Regions from separate parts of the Paenibacillus sp. Soil724D2 genome, predicted to be linked through region 2. Evidence: riboswitches for the same ligand, from Rfam matches in the RefSeq annotation. Region 2 holds a riboswitch; the other holds the start of a gene.

Region 1 (7,691 bases), on a different contig from region 2:
ATGGGCACTTTAGCCGCAAGCTCCTTCAGAAGCTCGACAAGTCCTTCGGACAGTCGTTTTCCTTCCAGGTGGATAGGTCTTAAATGCAAAAGCAAGGCTCTCATTTCCGATTGGGCAACAGAAGCCATCTCCTCGATGAGATGAATTTGCCGTTTAGCCTTCTCGAAATCTTTATCCAAGGTCCGCCCTACTGCTGTTGCCGTCATCGATATCGCAAATAATTGCTGGCTCACCGCATCATGAAGCTCACGCGCCAATCGCTGTCTTTCTTCAATTACGGCAGACAGCTTAGCTTTCTCCGCAAGCTCCGCATTATCATTGGATAAGCGTTGTAGGGAAGTAACCTGCTCTTCCCACCTTTTCATAATACGGCCTAACTGATCCCCTAGGCGTCCGATTTCATCTTCACCGTGTTGGAAGCCGCCGCGGGCAAACGTCCCTTTTTCGAGCAAAATCATCGTTTCCATCATCGGCTCAAGCCTCCGAGTAATTCGGTTGCTATTCCAGAAGCCATACACAGCGCCAATGCCGCCTATTACCAAAATTGCCATGAATGTAAATTTAACGCCCTCTTGCCAACTCGTAAAGGGCACTATCAGATTGCGTGAATTCAAAAAATAAATGATCGCGCCAAACACAACGAAACTAAAGATGATCGATTCACTCATGCTGCGCCATATCATATTCGTTAATCGCCGTTTATAGCCGTCCAATTGGTGATGAACCTCCTCGAGATCTTTACGCGTGCCTAAGCGCACATTCTCACAATACTTTGATCTTGATATCTCCTACGATGTAAGAAAGCACAAGTTTCACGCGGTGATCGCAAAGTTCATAGTTAGGGGACTGCCAAATCAGCTTGTTCATAACCCCTGACTCACGCTCATTCGCAACTTGAATCTGCCCAAATGAGATGGAAGCCGTCACAGCGACACCGATATCCTCCGGCACTTTTATATCTACATCCCCTACAACACCTTGCAGGATGACCGTGGTTTCCTTTTGCTCCAAAATCGCAAGTGAAAGATCAATGTAGGTTTCTCCAATAATGTACCAAGTTGAACTGTTCCGTAAAATCCAAGGCTCACGGCCTAAACGGACGCTATCCACCAATTTCTGCTTTTGCATGTACGTATCGTCTTTGTGTACTTGCTTAGATCGTATGAAAAACAAACCTAGCGAAATTAAAACAATAGAGAACACGATAGTAATGTGATCACCGAATAAAATCACTGCCCCTATGCCGATCAGTACATAACCTTTGCGCTCTTTGCGTGAACGGACCCGATGAATGCCTAGCAAGATGAGGATAATGGCAAGAATGGGGAAAAAGCCTATCGTATGATCTAGAAGCAAAAAAAGACCGGCTCCAATCAGCACTAGTGCTGTATTGCGGTTACGGTTGCTTTTAGTTTCTTCTCCCATCGCTGCACCTCCTCTGGCTGACTTTTAATTAGTTCATATAGATTCCTAGCATACCATAAGAATGGACGACCTCCAAGATGCAAATCCTTGCGCGGCAAGGCTTCCGTATGAATCATGGAGGTCAAGGGCTCCTCAGCGCCTACTTATCAGGCGCTGGAGGGATAACACGCGGCTATTTCTTGCCGCGCGGATCGGTATCATCACTGGAGCGATGCTGCTGCCACTCTTGCTGGAACTTGCCGCGCAGCGTGCGCAGTTCCTGCTGAAGGTTGCCGCCGGCTTCCTTCAGCGTCTCTTGCGACAGGCGGCCCGCTTCGCGGAGCCCCTGAAGCGCTTCCCGGCCGAGCTCGCGGCCGGTCACTTCCAGCTCGCGCCAAGTATCGCGAGCCTCTTTCTCGTGCAGCCCGCCGCTCGGCGGCTGCACCCCCTCGGCTGCGTGCCCCGCACGCAGCCCGCGCAGTTCATCCGCGAGCGCCAGGCACACGTCCTGGCTGCTCGCGTACTGCGCGCGGTAGTGCTCGCAAGCGGCTTCCTCGCGCTGCTTCTCTTGCAGCGCTAGCCGCGCGAGCTCTTCATCGCCGGCGCGCATCGCCAGCTCGGCCTGCTCGCCGCGCAGCTGCGCCATCTCCTCTGCGTTCACACTGTGGCTTCGCAGTTCAATAGTTCGCTGCAGCGCATCCTGATAGCGCTGTTCCAGCTTCTCGATCATGCTGCTCCCCCGATCATGGTGATCAAGCTTGCCGGCCGTTTCATGCCATGCTGCTTCTGCCATCTTTCCAATGCGATCCAATATACTCATGTTGTTACACCCCCATTACTGTTGATTTAAAATTCATTTCGTTTCTTCAATAAATGAATACCATACACCACTAAACATGCTGCGAACGCAATCGCGATGAAGCCCGATAGTTTAATAGTCAGTATCAAGCCGCCCAAGCCGGCGAAAAACCATCCAATTTTCTTCCCATTCTTAATCCCTACATAGCCTAATCCAAGCATAGCTGCCGGGAATAAAAAGCCCATTAAATGAACATGACCACCCAAATGATGCAGACAAATAAGTAAACCTGCCGTGATTAAAACTAGTGCCAACCCTTTTGATCGATCCATACTCATTCTGTTTACCGCCCTTCACGTGTTCTTCATGCTTCTATCGTACCTGAAACAGCTATACGTCAAAACGGACTCGCGACTGTTTTTGTACCTAGACCTAAGTCCAGTACGTGCTAAGACCTCCATCCATATTTTGGTCGTTGTCCCGCCGAGCCTCGAATGCTAAACTATTTGAAGCCGAGTCCGGTGCACAGACAAAGTGCCGGTACGGGGGACGATTTACATGGGGTGAATATTTGCTCTTCAAAGGAGCAGACTAGGGAGAACCTTCTTCCCGAACCCGTCAACTAACCTCGAAGGCTCATTGAAGGAGGATTACCAATTGCATACAATTACTAAAGGGTTAACTAGCCTTGCTGTGTCTTTAACAGTGTTGGCAGGAGGCTTTCTTTCCCCATTTACGGCGCATGCCGCTGAGATGGACGTGAAAGTGCAAGTCAATGATGACTTGGTTCAATTTCCGGATGCTCAACCATTTCTAGATGACAATCATTCTACCCAAGTACCGATTCGTTTCGTAACGGAGAAGCTTGGTTATGACGTGAAGTGGCAAAGAGAAGGCGATGAGATCAAGGTCACGCTAAATAACGACAAACATTCGATTACCTTAGTATCGGGACAAAAGGAAGCTGAAATCGATAGCAACCGTGTCGAGATGGACACACATGCGGAATTCCAAAATGGACGCGTATACGTTCCTCTTCGTTTTTTAAGCAAAGCATCCGATATTCCCGTTCAGTGGGACGCTAGCAGCAAATTAGCTATTCTAAGTAAAGATGGCAATAAGCATGCGCCAGATTATGAATTGTTTCAATCTACTGCCTATTCAGCAGATCCATCTGAGAATGGCGGCTACGGAGCTTTTGATTATATGGGGAATCCATTAGGTATTGGAACCGTTGCTGTTGATCCCTCGGTGATTCCTCTTGGATCTAAGCTCTATATAGAAGGTTATAATTTCAATGGCCTACCTGCAGGCGGCATGTATGCTTATGCAACAGACACAGGCGGTGCAATCAAAGGCAAACGTGTTGATATCTTTATCCCAGGATCCAAGAAATCCTTGCAGAAGTTTGGTATCCAAACCATTAAAGTTTACAAACTATCCAATTAAAATAGCTTATAAGAAAAAGCTTGATTTCTGAGATTTACTTCTCAAGAAATCAGCTTTTTTTATTTAGGGCAGAACAACCAGAAAAAAACTAGAAAGGCTGCTCTCCATCCTATTGGGATGAGAAGAGCAGCCTGCAGTTACTTAAACTTGATTCTTGGGGATACCATTTAAACTTGGGACGTAATCAGGTGCCTCGTTGCTCGATAGCGTTTGAGCTTCTTCCATGAAATTAGCGTTATTTTGCTGATTGTTTTTCTTATCTGCTTTGTTATCTTCACGGTCATACTTGGGATCGGCGTCATTTTTGGGCATAGCGTTCACCTCCATTGTCTCATAGTTAGTATGAGAAGGTGGCTTGCATTCTATCCCAGTTATCTGGATCTGGTGCTGCCCCTTATTTGACTGAACTACCCTCGAGGGTTTTTGTTTTTCTTATTTCGTGTTAAATGTATTTTTGTTCACATCAGCGCGAATGGGCTCCATCGGAAATGGCTTCGCTGCATACCATTGACAGGCTATTCATCGCCTTTCAGCAATAGTTTACTTTGCCGGTTAGCCGGATCAATGGAAAATAGATAGAAAAAAGGTACAATCGCTTCTTCTTTGGAAGTGATTGTACCTTTTTCTATTCCGACGAATTTTATCAGGAACCTCTCATTTTGAGGCTATTTTTCGCTTTTGCTATTCTTGGGACAATAATCTTTTATAAGTGGAAAGGATTCCGAAGTGCAATCCTTCATGGTATAGGTTATAGCGGAGCGATTGCTCTGGAGTTACTAGAGCGAGTCCCGTGGACGTATTAATCGCAGCTACATTTTCGTTCAAGCGGTCCATCGGATACTGCTTGCGAATTCTATCCAGCTGTTCTGTCAGCAAGGTTTTCAGTTCTGGCAATGTCGGATTAGGAAGCGAAGCGGGGTACGTGTCCAATGGCGACTTTCCGGAAACGAACCGATCAGTAAACCCTTCTGGCAGATGAAGCGGGATATTCAGCTGCGATAGCGCCAAGTAATCCGTAACGAAATAGATGTGACCAAGGTGCCAACGGATATTATTGCGAAAACCAGCAGGAATGCGGTCCGCGAGTTCCTCAGTTAGGCCTTCCAATTTTCCCAGTGTTTGTGCTCTAATATTGATCAATTCTTCGAAAATAGTTGTTTTCATTTAGTATCGCTCCTCGATTGTTTATGAAATAAAGTTACTACGGCGTATCCCGGAACCGCTCTAAACGGTTTTGCCACGAGAAATCTTGCGACAACCTGATGAAGGTTGAAGGTTCCGAGCACGAAAAGAGCCGCGATCGAAATCTGATTTTCCCGAAACAACCGTTGTGGCTATCTCGGGCGGTTCTTTGAACAGAGGAGTTACGCCCGGTCGTTCTGAACTGTTCTACCTTCATAGAACATGCGATCCGGGATTTCTTCTTTCTCTTTGGCTGTCAAGGACTCCGCGCTTAATTTAAAGATGGCGGTTTTACTACCTAGTGGGGAAACGTACCGATCCAAATGACTCCGCCCCAGCGGCCGATCATAATAGCCTGGCACATATTTGTCCAGCATGACCTGCATGGCGGCCGTAGCTTCGTCTAAATCGGTTACGCGTTCCAAGTTGCCTTCGATGATGATACTCATAAAGGCGGTATCCGTTTTAGCGGGTATCGGGCTCGTGATGGTTCCGTAATTTTCGCTGATGGTGAAACAGGCTCGAGGGTTTTGCTTGATATAAGTGATTTTTCTTCCTTCTTCCGCCCCATGAAAATAAATGGCGTTGTTCAGCCAAGAGAAATTGAGTGGAATGACATAAGGAACATCTTCTGAAGATAGGCCGAGAAATCCAATCTGGGCTTGTTTAAGAAAGTGCTGGATTTTGTCGGTATCCGTCGAGCTGCGTTTCACATTGCGAAGTGGAAACATCGTATTCATCGCCTTTCAAATAGTGGGGATTGGTAAATAAGAAAACGTTCGATATTGGGTTAATGTTACGAATTAATTGATCGTATCCAAATACTCTCGGATTTGTGCAGGGGTCTTTGCAAATTTGCTGTGCAGATGAGCTAATTTCTCCCCACTCTTAAATACGAGCAAGCTGGGAATTCCTCTGACGTCATATTTTTCGGTAAGCTCTTCGAATTGCTCGGAATCTACAGCATAGAATTGCTTATCCGAATGTTCGTTTATAATATCACCGATAAACAGTTCCAAGTTTTTACAATCATGACACCAAGTCGCATCGAATTTCATAATTGTGTAGCCTTCACCGTTGATTTTCTCCTGAAATTGCTGTTGTGTTTGAATACGTTCCATGGTTATCGATCCCTTCTCCATATATTGTGAATTAATGGTTTTCGTTATGCTCCAAAAATTTCTCGACATCGATAGCTGCCATTGCACCGCTACCCACGGCCGTAATCGCCTGACGATATTTGTTGTCCTTGACATCTCCACATGCAAACACGCCAGGGATGCTTGTTTCGGAAGTGCCCGGTTTAACAATTAGATAACCGACTTCATCAAGTTCCAATTGTCCGTTTAGGAATTTCGTATTCGGCGTGTGACCGATTGTGACGAAAATGCCATCCGTCTCGATAATTTCTTCCTCACCCGTCGTATTATTTCTTACTTTCAACCCGTTTACTCCGTTGCTGCCTGCTACTACCTCAAGCGGTGTTTTGTTCAAGCTCCACGTAATTCTACTGTTATTGCAAGCGCGGTCCTGCATAATTTTCGAAGCTCTAAGCACCTCGCGACGATTGACAACACGTACTTCGGAAGTAAATTTCGTAAGGAAATGAGCTTCCTCCATGGCGGAGTCGCCACCGCCTACAACGATGATCTTTTTCCCTCGGAAGAAGAAACCGTCACAAGTGGCACAGGTGCTCACGCCATGCCCAATATTTTCTTTCTCGCCGGGAATACCCAGATATTTAGCCGAAGCACCGGTCGAAAGTACCAATGTTTTGGTTATAAGCTCTTCTCTGCCTTAAAGCATCAGCTTAAATGGACGAATAGATAAATCGACGCTATTAACCCAGCCTGTACGAAATCTAGCACCAAAGCGCTCTGCTTGCTTTCGCATGTTAGCCATGAGTTCCGGTCCCATAATTCCGTCCGGGAACCCTGGAAAGTTTTCAACCTCTGTTGTGGTGGTTAACTGCCCGCCTGGTTCGGGGCCTTCAATGACAAGTGGATCCAGATTGGCACGTGCTAAATAAATAGCAGCGGTCAATCCTGCAGGACCTGTTCCTATCACGATTGCGTTATACATAATGTGAACTCCTCCTTTGAATAATAGGATAACTAAATTATCAGCGAAATTCTGGATTCACCGTATGTTCCATCCGGTATAGTGGGGCCAACGAATTCCTCCCTCATTTACGTAACCATTTATTTTAATAACGATGGTTACGAAATGTACTATATCATGAACCATGACGATTGGCAAGTAACTAGATAAATGATATTTTGGTTGTTACAACACAGACGCATCACATAAAAGAAATGGAGATGAAGCACAATGTTATGGGACGATTTTATGAAAAGCGATTTTCACGACTGAAGAGGCAGCAGTTACACCGAAGACCGACTGAACAAGCCGGGCTGGCTGGAACAATGGCTGACCATTCATGACCTTCCTATCGGGACATTTCATCGGCGGAAGAATTGGATGATCTGAAACAGTTGAGGGGCAACGATAAAGTTTGCGGCAATCCGATGCAACCATTCTAAGTCACTCTTTAGTCCGAAGTTGCATGATTTTCTGGAAATACCGCCAAAGGTAGCAAGCCACTTTATTCGGTAAAGGACAGAGAAACTTCGCCGAAATGGTCTCGTAACTAAAAACGGCCCCTATGGTTTTATACCAAAGGTGCCGTCTTTTTTTATTTATTTAAAAGAAATCCGCTAAATAGGTAATCCGCCGCGGAATCGCATCTTCCAACCGGCTAACAAGTTCCTCAGAGCCTTGAAGACGCTCGATTCGGGCCATAAATCCTGCTTTCTGATAACCCATGAACAAAGCCGTCAACGTCTGTATGTTACAG
Region 2 (7,691 bases):
ATTGGAAGAGCAAAATCTTCCGTATGCGAAAAAACCCCTCGATATGCTTCCCATAAATACACAATAGAAGTGTTGGGGGTCCAGCCAGCCAGCTTGTTGAAAAAATCATAGCTCGCAGTGCCACCATCCGCTCCGCCTTGCTCTTTTTTGTTTAACATTTCGATTAAATCACCTCTAAACACAGAAACCAGCGCTTTAGGTGCAATGTCATGAGACCTAATGGCATATTCAAGCACTTCTTTTATACCAAGCTTAGCGGTTCTTTCATCAATCATCAGAAGTTTGAGATGCAGTAAATCAATACTGCTTTCTAGATTACCACGCATCCGATCCAAGGCTTCACTGATCGTTGAGGCTTCCCCAGTTATGATTCGTGGCGTCATATTAGTTGAATCAAGTTGAGGCACTCGAAGCCCAACTCTATACGTTTTTGCATCTGTTTGACTTATAGCCATCGCTACAGGCAGTATCCTTTTATTGATATCCTTATTGTCCCAACAGCCCGATAACAGGAATATAGTTAGGAGTACTAAGACTGAACGAAATATGTATGTCATCCTTGGTTAATTCGCCTCCTTTGCAGTGCGCCAATAATCCCAATTACGATTGGAAAGACAAAGATACTATAAGCTCGGAGCCCAGTATCCAGCCCAATTAGGTGTTCTGTTTCAGACCAACCTGGAACCAGTGAACTAAGAAAGTAGGCAATGATTGAAATAATTACACTTAACCACTTATTGGATAAGGGAACTACAATGCCCCGAAACATCTCAGCTATAAGCCAAATTAAAACCGCACTATAGAGAACTAAAAAAGCAATCATAGAAGTTGTGTAAAACAGCGTCATTCTCTCGAATATGGACCAGCTCATATCGATCGTATCCATCCCCGTGTGAAGAGGGAATTGGAGTTGAATGACAGTCTCTTGTCCGAAAATGAGAAGGGGGATATAAACGGCTGCCAAATATAAAGGAAACAAGCCTGCAATCAAAAGAATGAATACATTGCGGCTGCCCACGACATTTCGAAAAAAAGGGTGAATCATACCCAAAAATAAAAACCCTGAAAAAGCGAAAAAACTCGAATAATAAGCAGGATGCTTCAAAAAATCAAAGTTAGTGTTCCAAATTGGGGATGCATTACGGATATCGAAATTTGTCACAGAGCTGCTGAGTGCTGCAAAAATCCATGGTATGAACAAAACCGAGATAATGACACTCGTTCTTAGTACAGTTTTGATACCACACCAGGCTGCAAACAAGCCCAAGAAGATAAAACAGAGTAAAGCCCAGATCGGCGTTTTTGGTAAAAAGACGATGGCCATCATTTCCGAATATACCCTAGAAATTAATACTAGAGTTGCAAGAAAATATAACATGATTGGGATTAGGAGGATTCTTGACAGCCAGGGGCCCAATACTTGTTTACAAATCTGAACGATCGTCATGTTAGGGAAAGTTGAAAGGCCCCTTAGATAGATCCACACCATAGCTACTTCAAATAGGCAGCCTAACAGTATAGCTTCCCAATGACCTTTGCTTGTCGATTCAAATATTTTCTCAGGATATACGAAAAATATCAGCCCGAAGTGTACAGTGATGAATGTCAGATAGACGGATATTTTATTAACCATCATGGGGACCTTCCTTTACATTTACATTGATATAGGCGACTTCAAATGTCGTGATAGAGGCCATATAGATGGATAGCCAAATGATTCCGCCAATCGTACCGAGAACACCAAAAATGGCGCTAAATACGATCAAAACATATTTTGATATTCGAATAAACAAGGCATTTTGTACCCCGTTCAATGTAAAATTCGCTAAAGCGGAAGCTGCCAAAACAATAATGAATAGATTACTTACCAATTTTGCGCTGACAACGGCTTGCCCGAGAATAATTCCACCTACTGTTGTTATCGAGGGACCTATACTTTTGGGAAGGCGAATACTCGCTTCAATGAGCATCTCTAGAACAATTAACATAAAAATGACTTCCAAAAAGGCCGGATAGGGTACCCCTTCACGGCTCTGGGCAACTGACAAGGCTAGCTGGATTCTCAATACTTCTGGATTCACAGAGACCAAGGATACATATAGAGCAGGTAAGACTAAAGCGATAAACATACCGATAAACCGAAGCATCCGAATGGTAACCATTGTAATCTTAGGGAAGTTACGATCGGAGTTCAAGCACCAGAGATCTGTAATAATAACTGGCATAACAAAAGCGTACGGAAGTCCTTCGATAAACAGGATAACACGGCCATTTTTCAAATGGTCCGCTGCTTCTGCCGGCCGCTCAGAAGTTAGACAAGGGGAAATAAGGCTGAAATTCCCTTCTCCCAAAACCTTGATGATTTCTTGCAAATGTTTAAATTCCTTTGCTTTATTTGCCTCTAGCTTCTTCATTAAGGATGAAAGTAGCTTACGATTAACAGAGTCGGATAAATAAGTTAAGGTGGTTCTTTTTGGTTGTTTTGTCCCCATCATCATGGTATTCATGGTTAGTTTAGGGGATCTTAGCTCATCGCGGATCAGCGCTATATTCGTGTCCAAATCCTCATTAAATGCTCCGAAGGAAGACTCAATCACATTTTCATTTTGTGGAACATTTAGCGTTCTCCTAATCGTTGACGGAACGGGCTCAATAACAAAATTTCTTATAGGGTTATCGAGTAAATAAATAACTAAATTACCATCCAATAAGCTGCTCAACTGCAGGTCGTAAGAAGCGTTTAATTGGCCATTCAATAGGCTTATTTGCTGAAGCCAATCACTGATTGGACTGGACTCCATCCAAGATAATAATTGATTCGTTTGTGCAAGGTTAACAAAGGGGTGAAAATAACAAAATACAACTTCATGACCCAAAAGTTGTTTTCGTTCCATCACAAAATCACTATTTGATTCAAATTGAAGTTTAAGTCTGGCCATATCCGTTGTTTCTGTCAGATTCATGTTATATCACCTGAGAGTAGGTTTCCTTGGAAAACGGAAATTTATTCCTTGTACCAAGACTGGGGAAAAGAGCTGCCGTGGTAGCTCTGATTTACATTGAATTTTTCCAAATTATGGATTATACTCGGATGAGTTAGTACCAGGTACTAATTTTGGGGGGAGGTATTTGATTGAAATACTTTATAATAACAGGGACATCAAGAGGTTTAGGTGAAGCACTTGCTCGTAGGCTTATATCCTCTGAACATCATCTGCTTTGTATTTCCAGGAATAGGAACGAGGGCTTAGTTGTTGAGAGTGAGCTGCAGTTGTAACCCCATTATCCAGTATTGAGCATGGAAGTACCGAAGAGTTGACTACGAGTGTCCACGTAAATTTGCTGGCTCCAATCCTTTTAACTTCCATGTTCATTCGGTTTTCCCAACACCTTCAGATTCCAAAACGTGTATTAAATGTTTCCTCTATGTCCTCGAAAAATCATCTTTCTGGTATGAGTGTTTATTCAGCAGCCAAAGCTGGCCTAGATGTATTCTCAAAATGTGTTGGGAATGAGCAAGGAGAGGGTACCTTTGCTAAGTGACCAATTTGCCCAAGGCATTGTCGTTGAAGAGCTTTGAAAATCAAAAACGAAAGAAGATGTGAATTTGGAAGTTACCTCACACCGTAAGAAGCTTTTGGCTGTTTATGCTGTCGTTATCATCATTATTTGCTTTCTTGCCGTCCCAGATGATTATTACCTATTATCGAATAGTCCGTTTCCTTTTCCAGAAAAACAAGGTTATCAATCGATCTGGGTATCCAGGTTGGATGTTTCCTTTCAACCAACAAAGGGTGTGTATTCGAGTATAAGTTATAATGTGAAAATAAATGCGGTAAAGGCGTGGCTTCAGATCTTTGGCATAACCGTTTTATTTAGCGTTGCTTATGTGATTCTTGGTTCAGACAAAAAGGATGATTCAAATAAAATGGAGAATTAGAGAGGCAAGTTGCCTAAAAGTGTTGTATTTTTTGCAACAATCGCGTGGATAACGCGGATTAGTTTGCTTATTGTTGCACAAAGTACAACTTTACACAGATATGTAAGCAAATGTTTCAACATTACATCTCTTGCGCGTAGATTGCATTTTATCAACATTATAAACACTCTCAACCAAGGACGGCGTAAGCCGTCTATTTTGTTGTCCATTTGAGAATGGCTAGCTTTTTCTCAGCTTGTGGGTTCAACACAGATCCTCGTTTGCATAGGAGTTATCATTAAAATCCAATATTTTCTTTTATTTTGCTTCATTAATTACTCAACTCATTAAGAAATGCTTAAAAAACCACGATGTAATAAGAGAATGGAAGTAAATCAATGAATCGTATGATTGTAAGCGTATTATTGAGTGAATGAAGTGGTTGGAGTTATCTTTTTAAGTTTTTTCAATCCTTTACTATGCTGCAAGAAGAGAGTAGTATTCAACTCGTACGTTACAGTTGAATATTTCGCTTAATTTTCTGTTTAGAAAAGCGGGGGAACCACAAGTTTCATGGGGTGAGTAAAGGTGCTTAAGTATGGCACCATTTAGGGCAGATTCTCGCGGCCCGAACCCGACAGCTAACCTCGTAAGCGACCGTGGGAAGGAGAACATGTGTATAAACACAAGGTCTATCCTTGTGTTTTTTTGCGTCCTAAAACGCAGTTTGATGTCAGATATTAGGTTTAATTGGGGGAACTAGCACGAATGACAAGCGATTCATTGAAAAAAATTATGTTTGGCAAACCGCTTAAATCCAGCGAAATGGAATCCGAAAAAATGCAGGTTTGGAAAGCATTACCGATCCTATCCTCGGATGCCTTATCGTCAGTTGCCTACGGGACTGAGCAGATTCTTTTAGAACTCGCGACTGTTGGTATTGCCGCTTTTGCGTTCTCATTGCCCATTGCGATATCCATTATTGCTCTGATTATGCTGCTAGTTTTTAGCTATAGACAAGTGATAGAGGCCTACCCGCAAGGTGGCGGAGCGTATATGGTTTCCAAAGAAAACCTAGGTATGGTTTGGGGGAGGCTGACTGGAGTTTCGCTGCTTATTGACTATACACTTACCGTTGCCGTTTCGATCTCAGCCGGTGTGCAGGCGATTACGTCAGCTTTTCCATCGGCGGTGCCGTACATTGTTCCGATTACTTTAGTTCTCGTGTGGATCATGGTTTGGCTTAATTTGCGAGGAACTTCGGAATCAGGTACGATTTTCGCTATTCCAACGTACTTTTTTATTCTATGTATTTTAGTGCTAGTGGGCAAAGGCATATACGATATGCTGACGGGATCCATGAATACGCATCCCATAGCGTTTGCTCCGAGCTCAATGACGAGCTCATTAACGTTATTCGTTCTTTTAAAAGCATTTTCCTCCGGGTGTTCAGCCGTGACGGGAATCGAGGCCATCTCCGATGCCGTGCCGCATTTCCGCTCACCATCCGTGAAAAACGCGAAGCGCACGTTAGTATCCTTAGGGACACTTTTGGCTATCGTGTTTGGCGGCGTAACGGTGTTAGCTCTGGGTTATGGTATTGTACCTGATCCTAATGGCCATACATCTGTATTATCGATGGTGACAGAGCAGGCTTTTGGTCGTGGAGCGATGTACTACGCAACTCAAATTGGTACCATGCTCATTCTGGTTTTGGCTGCTAATACTAGCTTCAACGGCTTTCCAATCTTAGCATCCATCATGGCACAGGATAAAAACTTCCCGCGCATGTTCTCCTTCCGGGGAGACCGACTTTCGTTTCACTATGGTATTATCACACTTGGTGTGCTTGCCAGTATTCTTCTGATTGGTTTCAAAGGTAAGACCGATGCACTCATTCCTCTATATGCGATTGGCGTGTTTTTATCATTTACACTTGCGCAAGGCGGCTTGGTTCGTAAATGGCTGAGAGAGCGAGTGAAAGGTTGGATCGGAAAGCTGCTCATCAATGGTTTAGGCGGGATCGTTTCTCTTGCTGTTTTACTCATATTTTCCATCACTAAATTTACCGAAGGTGCGTGGATTGTTATTATTATAACCCCGCTGCTGCTTTGGTTAATTACGAAAATTAGTCATCACTACGATGATGTAGCGAAGCAATTGCGTATTGATATAACGATTGAGCGGGTTTGCACGAAGGAGCCTTTGATTATTGTGCCTGTGGCGGGCATTCATCGGGTTGTGGCACAGTCCTTGAACTATGCGAAATCGTTGTCTCCAAACGTGATTGCCTTCTATGTTTCGTTCTCCGATGAAGATGAAGAATTGATGCAGGAGAAGTGGGATAAGTGGGATCCGGGCGTTCGATTGGTTGTTTTTAAATCTCGTTATCGGACGATACTGAAGCCGCTGGCTGAATTTATTGAGAGAATTGACACGCATGTTTCGGAAAAACAAAACATTATGGTTATTTTACCGCAATTTATGCCGAAAAAATGGTGGCACCGACTGCTCCATAACCAGTCTGCTGCACGCATTCGTTCGAAGCTGCAAGCTGATAAAGATATCGTCGTGGCGACGGTACCGTATCATTTGCACGAGTAGAAGTGTACAATAATAGGGAGAAACTGAACTGAGGTGAACCCGTTATGGCTAAGAAAAAATGGTCGTCTACTCCTGCTGTTACCAGCGTGCAAGATAAACCTGCAACACTTAAGGATTTACTGCGCCCTGAAATACTTGAGGGACTCAAAGCGCAGGCTGATGCCATGAAAGCAGAGGAACAAGCGAAGAAAGATGCTGAGAGAGCGAAGGCGGAAGCTGCTCACAAAGCAGAAGAAAAACGGCTTGAGAATGATTTTGGACATCTGCTGAGTAAGAGCAGTCTGGATTGGCGTAAACACAAATGAGGGAGCGCACAGTGTGCCTCCTTTTCTTTCTTTTCGTAATGATAGCGTTGTCATCCTGTGAGATGGGCAATAGGGAGGCAGCTCAAGGGACTGCAGAAGTAAATGGTGCACCGACAGTGACAACACCACCAACAACTTCAATACCAACACCAATAGAAACACCAATAACAACAGGAATATCAAAAGAGATACCGATTGAAACACCAAAAGAGACCACGGCAGCCCCAGTACTCCGACGATACCATCGGCGGCTTCAAGCGACCAAAGTTCATCGCCTAGTCCGGCTTTTACGACTTTGGAAAAGACCTTGATCGAGCGTTACGGAAATGCAAAACCTAAGAAATGGGGCGAAAATGTCCCTGGTGTTCGGACACATCTTACTACCAAGGAACAAGTGATTGCGCTGACTTTTGACGCATGCGGTGGGAAGGAGGGCAGTGGGTACGATGAGAAGCTGATCGACTATTTGATCAAGGAGAACATCCCGGCAACCTTATTTATCAATGCGAGATGGATAACGGCCAATAAGGACATATTTGCCAAATTGGCCGCAAACCCGCTGTTTGAGATTGAAAATCATGGGACCGAGCATCGGCCCTTGTCCGTAAACGGCAGGTTGGCCTATGGCATCGCGGGAACCAAAAATGTGAACGATATTATTCATGAAGTGAAAGACAATGCTGACCAGATCGAGAAGCTGACTGGGCGGCGCCCTTTATTTTTTCGTTCCGGCACAGCCTATTATGATGATATTGCTGCAGAAGTTGTTCATGATTTAGGCTTTCAGTTGGCTGGATACAATGTACTCGGCGACGCTGGAGCGACTTATAACACGGATCAGGTATACAAAGCGCTGTTAAAAG

What was found. Region 2 has a riboswitch for cyclic di-AMP ahead of ASG85_RS08865 (APC family permease). Riboswitches for the same ligand answer to the same signal wherever they lie in the genome.
Region 1: linked by a shared signal. The riboswitch ahead of ASG85_RS39755 (stalk domain-containing protein) and the one ahead of ASG85_RS08865 (APC family permease) in region 2 are both predicted to bind cyclic di-AMP.

The regions. Positions count from the first base shown of each region.
Region 1 is NZ_LMRY01000023.1:293,124-300,814, forward strand. It holds gene ASG85_RS20565 (sensor histidine kinase) at 1-713, opposite strand, end outside; gene liaF (cell wall-active antibiotics response protein LiaF) at 763-1,425, opposite strand; gene ASG85_RS20575 (PspA/IM30 family protein) at 1,598-2,224, opposite strand; gene ASG85_RS20580 (hypothetical protein) at 2,251-2,541, opposite strand; cyclic di-AMP (ydaO/yuaA leader) riboswitch at 2,704-2,856, shown strand; gene ASG85_RS39755 (stalk domain-containing protein) at 2,861-3,652, shown strand; gene ASG85_RS38755 (hypothetical protein) at 3,794-3,964, opposite strand; gene ASG85_RS20590 (DinB family protein) at 4,334-4,816, opposite strand; gene ASG85_RS20595 (pyridoxamine 5'-phosphate oxidase family protein) at 5,017-5,565, opposite strand; gene ASG85_RS20600 (thioredoxin family protein) at 5,638-5,955, opposite strand; partial or broken gene trxB (thioredoxin-disulfide reductase) at 5,987-6,916, opposite strand; gene eis (enhanced intracellular survival protein Eis) at 7,538-7,691, opposite strand, start outside.
Region 2 is NZ_LMRY01000006.1:352,571-360,261, reverse strand. It holds gene ASG85_RS08885 (Ger(x)C family spore germination protein) at 1-557, opposite strand, end outside; gene ASG85_RS08880 (GerAB/ArcD/ProY family transporter) at 554-1,633, opposite strand; gene ASG85_RS08875 (spore germination protein) at 1,626-2,963, opposite strand; partial or broken gene ASG85_RS39830 (SDR family NAD(P)-dependent oxidoreductase) at 3,289-3,543, shown strand; gene ASG85_RS08870 (hypothetical protein) at 3,608-3,940, shown strand; cyclic di-AMP (ydaO/yuaA leader) riboswitch at 4,440-4,590, shown strand; gene ASG85_RS08865 (APC family permease) at 4,688-6,523, shown strand; gene ASG85_RS08860 (YqkE family protein) at 6,568-6,828, shown strand; gene ASG85_RS39555 (hypothetical protein) at 6,911-7,045, opposite strand; gene ASG85_RS08855 (polysaccharide deacetylase family protein) at 7,136-7,691, shown strand, end outside.